3 regions of the Streptomyces sp. CA-250714 genome follow, and region 3 is predicted to be linked to each of the others. Evidence: riboswitches for the same ligand, from Rfam matches in the RefSeq annotation. Region 3 holds a riboswitch; each other region holds the start of a gene.
The links. A riboswitch is a leader RNA that binds a small molecule or an ion and turns the genes downstream of it on or off. The one in region 3 is predicted to bind cobalamin.
Positions count from the first base shown of each region.

Region 1: linked by a shared signal. The riboswitch ahead of ACQEU8_RS31140 (CbtB domain-containing protein) and the one ahead of ACQEU8_RS25685 (cobalamin biosynthesis protein) in region 3 are both predicted to bind cobalamin.
Region 2: linked by a shared signal. The riboswitch ahead of metE (5-methyltetrahydropteroyltriglutamate--homocysteine S-methyltransferase) and the one ahead of ACQEU8_RS25685 (cobalamin biosynthesis protein) in region 3 are both predicted to bind cobalamin.

Region 1 is NZ_JBNJMI010000002.1:2,736,219-2,739,914, reverse strand. Features, by position in the region: gene ACQEU8_RS31150 (HAD-IIA family hydrolase) at 265-1,044, shown strand; gene ACQEU8_RS31145 (CbtA family protein) at 1,198-2,022, opposite strand; gene ACQEU8_RS31140 (CbtB domain-containing protein) at 2,043-2,276, opposite strand; cobalamin riboswitch at 2,304-2,425, opposite strand; gene ACQEU8_RS31135 (glycoside hydrolase family 6 protein) at 2,615-3,682, shown strand.
Region 2 is NZ_JBNJMI010000001.1:1,356,982-1,360,677, forward strand. Features, by position in the region: gene ACQEU8_RS06105 (MFS transporter) at 1-78, opposite strand, end outside; gene ACQEU8_RS06110 (tyrosine-protein phosphatase) at 410-1,219, shown strand; cobalamin riboswitch at 1,480-1,699, shown strand; gene metE (5-methyltetrahydropteroyltriglutamate--homocysteine S-methyltransferase) at 1,856-3,696, shown strand, end outside.
Region 3 is NZ_JBNJMI010000002.1:1,509,810-1,513,505, reverse strand. Features, by position in the region: gene ACQEU8_RS25690 (cobyric acid synthase) at 1-404, opposite strand, end outside; partial or broken gene ACQEU8_RS25685 (cobalamin biosynthesis protein) at 401-1,392, opposite strand; cobalamin riboswitch at 1,485-1,669, opposite strand; gene ACQEU8_RS25680 (hypothetical protein) at 1,808-2,020, opposite strand; gene ACQEU8_RS25675 (anion permease) at 2,039-3,367, opposite strand.

The sequences.
Region 1 (3,696 bases), 1.2 Mb from region 3:
TTGTGGCCCCGGCACAACGGCGAGGTGAACGCGGCGCGGAACCTCTGTCGGCGGAACTGCCTGCCGACTGCCGCAGACGATGCTCTACGGAGCGGTAACAAGTCGCACCGTCGCGCCCGGGCACCCGACGCACTCGGCGGCGTACGTCTCGGCTGACCAGCACCGGTTGCTGCCGTTACGCTGAGCGCGGCGGCCGGTTTCGTGCCTCGGCGTAGCGGCACATCCCCGTCGGCCGGACCACCACGACCTGGCAGGAGTCCATCCGTGGCAGAGCGCAAGCCCATCGAGTCCTGGCTCACCGACATGGACGGTGTGCTGATGCACGAGGGAATCCCCGTCCCCGGCGCCGACTCGTTCATCAAGCGGCTCAAGGAGTCGGGGCGGCCGTTCCTGGTGCTCACCAACAACTCCATGTACACCCCTCGCGACCTGCACGCACGGCTGTCCCGTATCGGGCTGAACGTGCCGACGGAGAACATCTGGACCTCCGCGCTGGCCACCGCGCAGTTCCTGGACGACCAGCGCCCGCGCGGCACCGCCTATGTGATCGGGGAGGCCGGGCTGACGACGGCCCTGCACGACATCGGGTACGTCCTCTCCGACGCCGACCCCGACTACGTCGTCCTCGGCGAGACCCGCACCTACAGCTTCGAGGCGCTGACCCGGGCCATCAGGCTCATCAACGACGGCGCGCGCTTCATCGCCACCAACCCCGACGAGACCGGCCCCTCGGCCGAGGGTGCGCTGCCCGCCACCGGCTCGGTCGCGGCCCTCATCACCAAGGCCACAGGCCAGCACCCCTACTTCGTCGGCAAGCCCAACCCGCTGATGATGCGCGCCGGGCTCAACGCGATCGGCGCCCACTCCGAGACCAGCGCCATGATCGGCGACCGGATGGACACCGATGTCCGTGCCGGTATGGAGGCCGGTCTGGAGACCTTCCTGGTGCTGACAGGGCTGACCCGCCCCGACGAGATCGAGCGCTACCCCTACCGCCCCTCCAGCGTCGTCGACTCGATCGCGGACCTCGTCGACCGGATCTGAGGCGCGGAGGTCCACAACCGGATCCGCGGCGGGGCGGGCCCGAAGCGGGGGCCGCACGGTTCTGCGGCTGGGCCGAAGCCGGGCCGAGGCCGGATGCTCGGGCGGAGGCGGCGGCGCGGCCCCCGCCCGGCGTCCCGGTGCAGGCTTCCGACTTCAGGAGGCCGCCGAAGCCGTCGCCGGCTCGGGCTGCCCCTCCCGGTCGGAGGGCCGCTGCCGGCGCAGCGCCGGGGCCGCGAACACGGCGCCCAGTACGGTCCACAGGACCAGGTGCCCGCCCAGCGAGAGCACTCGGAAGTCCCACAGCAGGGCGGCCGGAACCGGGACCGGGTCCGGGTTGTCCGGCAGCAGGAAGAGCGCCGCCAAGGTGGCGACGACGGCTGCCGCGGCCCCCAACTGGCGTACCGGAAGGCCGTGCCCGGCCTGTCCGAGCCGCTGGTGCACCTGGTGCGCCAGCACCATTCCCAGTACGCCGATGACCAGCGCGGCCAGCCACAGGCCCTGCCGTTCGGTGACGGTGCCGCCGTCACCGACCCCAGGCGGGTTGGCGGGGTAGCGCAGCGCCGGGAGCAGGGACAGCGCGAGGAATCCCGCACCGGCCAGGCCCATGGCGCGCTGCCAGCCGCGGCCGTCGTCGCGGGCGGCGGAGCGGTTGACGAGGGCATAGGCGAGGGTGAAGAACACCCCGATCGCCAGCCCCGCCACCACGGCGGTGACCACCAGCCCGAAGTGCTGGGTGCCCCGGCTGAACAGCTCTTCGGCCTCGGCGGCATGGCTGTGCCCACCGTGACCCGCGTGGCTGTGCGCGGCGGCTTCCGCCGCCGAGCGTTTCTCCTCCAGCCGGATGGCGCGGTCCATCACGGGTTCGGCGAGCAGCAGCGAGAACAGCCCCGTGGCCAGTCCCGCGATCCCGCCGGCCGCGAGGCCGCGGCCGAGAAGGGGCAGCAGGGGATAGGGAGTTGGCTGTGCGGAGACGGACATGTCGAGCGACCCCCGATCGGTCAGTGGCAGGGGGCGCCGAACAGATGACGGCCGTCGTGTGAGAACTCGTGGAGGTAGGAGCCGGTGGCCGAGACGAGATTGCCGTTGTCGACGAAGACGGCGTACAGCGCGATCAGTGCGACGATCGCGGCGGCGGCGACGATGAGCCAGTCGCGGGTCCTGACAGTCGCCGGGTGTGCGGCGGCGCTCTCGGATGCGACGGTCGTGCCGACGGTGTGCGGGGACATCCGCATGCCTCCTCCTGGGGTTTCCACGCCCCATCGGTGGAGAAGCGACAGGTCAGTTCCTGACTCCCGCAGCCGTCGGGGGCGGCTGCGGACACAGTGGCGGGACCGTCCCGGAGTCGCACCGGGTTCCTGCGCTCTGTCGCCTCAATATGGAAGTGTGCCGTCCGGGAGGCTCCCAGCCTGACATGGGCACTGTCAATAAGGACTCCGTCACACCGGGTGCGGAACCCGGCCGTGCGGTACGGGCCCTGTGACACGATGGGCGACGTTGTGGCCCGTCAGGGGTCCGGCCGACGGCCGGTCGCTGGTCCGTCGGCGGCCGGAGCACAGCCGAGGGGGAATGGATGTACGGCAGCGCCAAAGACGGCGCACGACACCTGCGTACGGCGCATACGGTGCGCGCCCGCGCCCGGAACGTGGCGGGCAGCGCCCTGGCAGCGGCCCTGCTGCTGGCCGGCTGCTCGTCGTCGGGCGGCGGTTCGGACGACGGTGAGCAGCCGGATTCGACGGTGCGGCAGCGCCCCAAGTCCGTTGCCCCGTACTGGGTGAACCCCCAGGGCAGCGCCGCGCGGCAGGCCCGTGCCTATGCGAAGGACGGGAGTTCCGCACGGGCCAGGCAGCTCGCGAAGATCGCCCGGCAGCCGGTGGCGGAGTGGATCGACGCGAAGGACCCCCGTGGCCACACCGCCCGCGTCACCAAGGCCGCTGCCGCCGCGGACCGCGCCGCGCTGCTCGTCCTCTACAACATCCCGCACCGCGACTGCGGCCAGTACAGCAAGGGCGGCGCGAAGGACTCGGCGGCGTACCGCAGTTGGCTGGACGGCGTCGCGGAGGGCATCGGGAACCGGACGGCCACGGTGATCGTGGAGCCGGACGCCCTGGCGCACACGGTCTCCGGCGACTGCGCCGCGCCGCAGCAGCGCGAGGAGCGTTACCAGCTCCTCCACGACGCCGTCAGCCGGCTCGGGAAACTCCCCCGTACGAAGGTCTATCTGGACGCCGGCAATCCGGACTGGGTCCGCGATCCGGGCGGGCTGGTCGAACCGCTCAACCGGGCGGGGATCGGCGCGGCCGACGGGTTCGCGCTGAACGTCTCCAACTTCCAGACGACCGCCTCGAACGTCGCGTACGGCAAGCGGCTGTCCGCGATGGTCGGCGACAAGCCGTTCGTCGTCGACACCAGCAGGAACGGAAACGGGCCGCTGCGCGGTGGCGGGCAGGAGAGCTGGTGCAACCCGCCCGGGCGGGCGCTGGGCGAGGCGCCCACCACCAGGACGGGGAACAAGGCGGTGGACGCCTACCTGTGGATCAAGCGCCCCGGGGAGTCGGACGGCCAGTGCCGTGGGGGTCCTGCGCCGGGTACTTGGTGGCCGTCCTACGCGTTGGAACTGGCCCGCAACGCCAAGGGGTAGCCCTCCCGCCCTGT
Region 2 (3,696 bases), on a different contig from region 3:
GGTGAACAGGCTCAACGCGATCAGATTGAGAAAGTTGCCATAGACGGACACCGCATACGCGCCCACAAGAGCGCGCACACGCCAATGCAGATGACTCAATCCAGACTCCTCGTAGGTAAGGCATGAGCCAGATACACGGCAGTGCACAGGGAGTTGGGCGATACGCGGAGGCTACCGCGAGCACGGCGTTCCGCCGCCGAAGCTCATGAAAATTGTTCACATCCGAACCACTGCGCCTTGGGGCTCGCGAGGGTGGCTGTACGGCTACCGCTCGGCGCGACGTACGGACGGATCACACCCAGCACCGTCGTCACCCTGAGCCACCGGAAGGCTACGATCCGGTGCACGCATCCAAGGGCTGATCGCCTCAGGCATCCATGCCTTATGGTCGGACGGACGGTCGTCGCAGATGCTAGGAGCGCGCGTGAGTGTGGAGTCCGCCGATACGGTGCTGACCGGGGTACGGAATTTCCGGGACGTCGGGGGCCTGCCGACGGTGGACGGGCGCCGGGTGCGGCGCGGGGTGCTCTTCCGCAGCGGACACCTGGCACACGCCACACCTGAGGACGCCGCCTTCCTCGGCGAGCTCGGGCTGCACACGGTCTTCGACTTCCGCAACTCCGCGGATCAGGCCCTCGACGGCCCCGACATCGAGCTGCCGGGCGTCCGCAACGTCAACCTTCCGCTGTCCGACCCGGCCGACGGCGCCGAGTTCTGGCGGCTGGTGCGGGACGGCGAGCTGGACCAGCTGCGGGCGATCCTCGGCGACGGCCTCGCCGCCCAGCGGATGACCGACTCCTACCGCACCATGATCCGCGAGCGTACGGCCGAGCACAGCCGCATCCTGCACGCGCTCGCCGAGGACAGCGTACCCGCGCTGATGCACTGCGCGGCGGGCAAGGACCGGGCGGGCCTGTCGATCGCCGTCACGCTGCTGGCGCTCGGCGTCGAGCGGGCCGCCATCGAGGAGGACTACCTCCAGTCCAACCAGCCGCACCGGCGCTACAAGATCTACCGCAGCAGCAAGTCCAGGGCCGGAATGTCCCCGGAAGTCCTGGAACTGCTCGCCCCCCTCTTCGACGCCCGCGCCGCCTACCTCGACGCGGCCTTCGCCACCATCGACGAAACCTGGGGCGACACGGACACCTACTTGACGGAGGCCCTAAAACTCTCCCCGGCCACCCGCACCCGGTTGCAGTCCCGCCTGCTGGAACCCTGAGCCCTCCGCTTGTGGGCATCTGTCCCTCCCCCAGCCTCCGGCCGGGGGTACCCCCAGGGCGGGACGGGTGGGCACAAGCGGGCCGCACCCGCGCGACGGCCGCACCCCGCACCCCGCAGTGGGCGCCCCTCAGGTGCGGCCCGGTGGCCGGTGGCTGCGCTTGCCCACCCTGCGCCCCTGGCGCAGACTGCCCAAGCACAGCGGGGGGCGCCCTCGCAAACAGGCAACGCGGGCCAGCCCTCCCGCGACGGCCTCCCAGCTATGCTGGGCCCGCAGCTGGTTCGCCCCGCCGGCCAGGCGGGAGGCGTCGTAAGAGGGAACCCGGTGTGAATCCGGGACTGCCCCGCAGCGGTGAGCGGGAACGACCGCCGTCACACGCACTGGACCCACGGTCCGGGAAGCGACGGCCAGTAGGTGCCCGCCGGGAGACCGGCAGGCGCGCCCGCGAGTCCGAAGACCTGCCCGCTGCCCGTACGCGTCCACACGCGTACGGTCCTCCCGGAGACCTCGAGGGCGGGTCGGAGAACACAGCGCACAGCGGCGGCGCCGGCCACGCGTCCGCCCGTGCAGCCACCCCTTCGCGTCCTCGTCCCGTGCTTCCGGGAGCGCTGGAGACATCTCGCGAAGGAGAGTTGCGTGACAGCGACAGCAGCGAACCCGGCCACCACTCCCCCACCCGCGCCGGTACGCGCCACGGTGCACGGCTATCCCCGCCAGGGGCCGAACCGTGAGCTGAAGAAGGCCGTCGAGGGCTACTGGAAGGGCCGCGTCACCGCCGACGCCCTCCGTGCGACGGCCGCCGAGTTGCGCCGCGCCAACTGGCAGCAGCTGGCGGAGGCGGGCATCCACGAGGTGCCCACCGGGGACTTCTCGTACTACGACCACGTCCTGGACACCACCGTCATGGTCGGCGCCGTCCCCGAGCGGCACCGGGCAGCGGTCGCGGCGGACCCGCTGGACGGGTACTTCGCCATGGCCCGCGGCACCCAGGAGGCCGCGCCGCTGGAGATGACCAAGTGGTTCGACACCAACTACCACTACCTGGTGCCCGAGCTCGGACCTGACACCGTCTTCCGGGCGGACGCGAGCAAGCAGACGGCCGAGCTGAAGGAAGCCCTCGCACTGGGCCTGAAGGGCGCCAGGCCGGTGCTCGTCGGACCCGTGACCTACCTCCTGCTGGCCAAGCCGGCGCCGGGCGTCGCCCCCGATTTCGAGCCGCTGACGCTGCTGGAGCGGCTGCTGCCCGTCTACGCGGAGGTGCTCGCGGACCTGCGCGCGGCGGGCGCCCAGTGGGTGCAGCTGGACGAGCCCGCGCTGGTGCAGGACCGTACGCCTGCCGAGCTGGAGGCGGCGGCACAGGCGTACCGTGCGCTGGGCACCCTCCCCGACCGGCCCCGGCTGCTGGTCGCCTCCTACTTCGACCGGCTCGGCGAGGCACTGCCCGTGCTGGCGAAGGCTCCCGTGGAGGGCCTCGCCCTCGACTTCACGGGACGGGCCGCTGGCAATCTGGACGCGCTCGCCGCCGTCGGCGGGCTGACCGGAAAGCGGCTGGTCGCGGGCGTGGTCGACGGCCGTAACGTGTGGATCAACGACTACGAGCGGTCCATCGCCACCCTCGCCACCCTGCTGGGCCTCGCGGCGCGGGTGGATGTGGCGACGTCCTGCTCGCTGCTGCATGTGCCGCTGGACGCCCGTGCCGAGCGCCATATCGACCCGCAGGTCGCCCGCTGGCTGGCGTTCGCGCGGCAGAAGGCAGCGGAGACCGTCACTCTGGCGCGCGGTCTGTCCGAGGGGACCGGCGCCATCAGTGCCGAGCTGGCCGCCAACCGTGCCGATCTGACCTCCCGCACGGCCTCGCCGCTCACCCACGACAAGGCGGTACGGGCCCGCTCCGCCGCCGTCACCGACGCGGACACCCGCCGTCCGCTGCCGTACGGGCAGCGCACCGCGGCGCAGCGCACACGGCTGGGTCTGCCGCCGCTGCCGACCACCACCATCGGTTCGTTCCCGCAGACGACCGAGCTGCGTACCGCCCGGGCCGACCTACGGGCCGGCCGGATCGACGAGGCGGGGTACGAGGAGCGGATCGCGGCCGAGATCCGCGAGGTGATCGGCTTCCAGGAGCGCGCCGGACTCGACGTACTGGTGCACGGTGAGCCCGAACGCAACGACATGGTGCAGTACTTCGCCGAACAGCTCACCGGCTACCTCGCCACCCGGCACGGCTGGGTGCAGTCGTACGGCACCCGCTATGTGCGCCCGCCGATCCTCGCGGGCGATGTCGCACGCCCGCGCCCGATGTCGGTCCGCTGGACGCGGTACGCCCAGTCGCTGACCTCCCGCCCGGTCAAGGGCATGCTCACCGGTCCGGTGACCATGCTCGCCTGGTCGTTCGTACGGGACGACCAGCCGGTGTCCGAGACGGCACGCCAGGTGGCCCTCGCGCTGCGGGACGAGGTGTGCGAGCTGGAGGCCGC
Region 3 (3,696 bases):
AGACAGCCCGCGACGGTCTCCAGCAGCTCCGCACGCCCCCCGTGCCGTACGTCGCCGCTGCCCTCCGTGTGGCGGCCGAAGTATCCCCGGGCCGACATCTCGCCGACGGCCTTGCCCAGCAGTACGACCTGACTGGTGCGGTCGCCGCCCGGCTTCAGCAGCACCGGGTTCATCAACGCGCTCGGCTCGACCCGTGCGGCAGCCGCCTGCATGGCCTGCGCCCGGCCGATCTCCGCGCCGTCGAGCGTGACGTACGAGTTGAGCGACATGTTCTGCGCCTTGAAGGGCGCCACCCGCACGCCTTTGCGGGCCAGCCAGCGGCAGATGCCCGCCGTCACCACGCTCTTGCCGGCGTCCGAGGTCGTCCCGGCGACCAGCAGCCCGCCTCCCGTACGCGCGCTCACCGCACCCCTCCCATACCGCGGCCCCGCCCGCGGCGGCGTACTGCCGTACCCACCAGACAGCTCGTGGCCAGCGCCAACAGTCCTACCCGGCGCGACAGCCGCACAGCCCGCTCGATGTCCGCCGTGCGGACGGCCCGGCCGGGCGCGTTGAGAACGGGCCGGTGCTCCACCCGCCCGCCGTACGAGAGCGTCCCGCCCAGCCGCACCCCGAGCGCGCCCGCGAACGACGCCTCCACGGGCCCGGCGTTGGGGCTGGGGTGGCGGTGCGCGTCACAGCGCCAGGCGCGGACGGCACCGCGCGGGTCCGGTCCGGCGAGCGCGGCCAGTACGGCGGTCAGCCGCGCCCCGGGCCAGCCCGCCACGTCGTCCAGCCGCGCGGCGGCCCAGCCGAATCTGCGGTGCCGGGGGAGGTGTGCCCGACCATCGCGTCCAGGGTGTTGACCGCGCGGAAGCCCACCAGCCCGGGTACGCCCGCCAGCGCTCCCCACACCAGCGCTCCCACCACGGCGTCCGAGGTGTTCTCCGCGACCGACTCGACCACGGCGCGGGCCACCGCCGGCGCGTCCAGCTGCTGCGGGTCGCGCCCGCACAGCGCGGGCAGCCGCTCGCGCGCCAGCTCCAGGTCCCCCGCCTCCAGCGCGGCGGCCACGGCCCGGGCCTCGCGGGTCAGCGACGTACCCCCCAGCACGGCCCACGCGGCGACGGCGGTCAGCGCGATGCCCGGCACCGGTGAACGCCCCACGGCGCGCGCGGGGTTGCGCCCGGCGCTCGCCGTAGTCAGTCCGCGGGCCGCTGCGGCGGCGCCTCCCACGCAGAGGGCGACATAGAGCGCGCCCGCACCCCGGTGGTCGCGCCACATGCGGCGCTCCAGTGCTGCGGCGGCCCGGCCGAAGACGGCGACAGGGTGGCCGCGCCGTGGATCACCGAGCAGCGCGTCGGCTGCGAACCCCAGCAGCGTGCCGCACACATGGACGTCACGGCTCCGCATCAGCCGACGGATCCGGCGCACGCATCCACAACGGCAGCAGGTATGGGGGCAGGGCCACGCATGGCAGTGTCCTCACTCAGGGTCCGCGCCCTGGCTCGACTCGACCGGCGGCGGGAGTCTCCTGGCTCCCGGATCCACACCGCCCTCGCCTTCCAGCCCGCATGGGCCGTGGCTTCGTTGAGCGCGGCGCTCCCCGGTGACAGTGGCGGGACCGCGCCGGATTCGCACCGGCTTCCTCCCCATGCCGCCGTTTGGCACCGGCAGTCCACCACGTTTGACCTGCGGCGGGCAAGCCGGACGTGGTGCTTGCGGCCGTCCCCTTATGCCGCCGGACCCTCGCCGTCGTGGCTTCTCGCCGCTGCGGCGGAAAAAGAAAGGGGGCCGGGGGGGCGTAGCCCCCCGGGCCCCCTTACGGCTACGCCGCGATCAGGTAGATCCCGTACGCCACCGCCGCCAGGCACACGGCATAGCAGGCATACGCACCAGTACGGGCGAGCACCGAAGGTGCGGAGCCCGCGGTGCGGGGGGAGCCGGCGACGATGCCGAGGGTGAAGACGCCGACGAGTCCCACCGTCGCCGCCAGGCTGACGCCGAAGACCTGGCCGAGCGAGGCCCAGTCGATGTTCATGCGGTGATCCCCTTCTGCTTACCTGAAGCTGCTCGCCGACGCGGGGCGGCCGGTCGAATGCGCGGGCTCGGCCGCCGTCGTCTCCTCCGCGGCAACACCGGCCGCGCTCACTCCCGCCGGCGGCGGGGGCGGGGAGACGGCCCGGATGGCGTTGGTGACCACCCCGGCGGGCTCGGACTCGGGCTGCGGCTCCGGCTCGGCGGCCGGGCTCGGGATCTCCGCGGCCTGCGCGGCCACGGCGGGCTCGACCTCGTTGACGTTCGTGTGGTCCACCGGCGCGCGCCGGGAGCGGAGCCAGATGGCGCCGCAGAGCACGACGGTGAGCACGGCCACCGTGGTCACGCCCCAGTCGCCCTGCTCGGCCAGCAGCGCGGCAGCGGCCGCGACCCCGCCGGCCGCGGGAAGGGTGAGCCCCCAGCCGATGAACATCCGGCCCGCCGTTCCCCACCGCACGACGCCGCCCTTGCGGCCGATCCCCGAACCCATCACGGCGCCGGAGCACACATGCGTGGTGGAGAGGGAGAAGCCGATGTGCGAGGAGGCCAGGATGGTGGCCGCCGCGCTGGTCTGGGCCGCGAAGCCCTGCGGGGGCTGGATGTCGGTGATGCCCTTGCCCATGGTGCGGATGATGCGCCAGCCGCCGAGGTAGGTGCCCAGCGCGATGGCGAACCCGGCCGAGGCGATCACCCATACCGGCGGGTCGGCGCCGGGCGCCAGGGCGCCGCCGGTGACCAGGGCCAGCGTGATGACGCCCATGGTCTTCTGGGCGTCGTTGGTGCCGTGCGCGAGGGAGACCAGCGCGGCCGAGGTGATCTGGCCGGCGCGGTAGCCCTTGGCGGTCCGCTGCTCGTCGGCGTGCCGGGCGACCCGGTAGGTCAGCCGGGTGGCGCAGACCGAGGCGATGCCCGCGACCAGCGGCGCGGCGAGCGCCGGGATGAGGACCTTCATGACGACGACGTCGCCGTTGACCGCGCCGGTGCCGACGGCGGCGAGCGTCGCGCCGATCAGTCCGCCCATCAGTGCGTGCGAGGAGCTGGAGGGCAGCCCGGCGAGCCAGGTCAGCAGGTTCCAGATGATGGCGCCGACCAGCCCTGCGAAGATCACTTCGGGCTGGATGCCGGAGCCTTCATCGATGATTCCCGAAGATATGGTCTTGGCCACCTCGATGGACAGGAAGGCACCGAGGAGGTTGAGGACCGCGGACATGGCCACCGCCGCCCGAGGAGCCAGTGCCCCGGTGGAGATGGTCGTCGCCATGGCGTTGGCGGTGTCGTGGAAGCCGTTCGTGAAGTCGAACACCAAGGCCGTGACGATCACGATCCCGATGAGAAGCGTGATGTGTTCCATTCACCAGGCACAATCAGTTCGAGGGGCAATGACGTCGTGAACGTAAAGACGGCGAGTGAACGGAAGGTGAACTGGGGCAGGCATCGAAGTGTCGCCCCCTGACACCTGTTGTGTGGGCCAGATCACACCGTAGGGGCGGAGGCTCCGCGAAGCCAACAGGGTGTGATGCCGTGCCCCCAATTTCCAATGGCGCCACGCCGGTTGACGCCCCGTCGCCGCGTGCCGACCCGGCCCCGATTCCCCCGGCGAACCGGCCCCGATTCCCCCGGCCGGGCGTCACCCTCCCGGCCCGCCCCGCTGGTTTCGCACGCCCGATCGCGTCAACACTG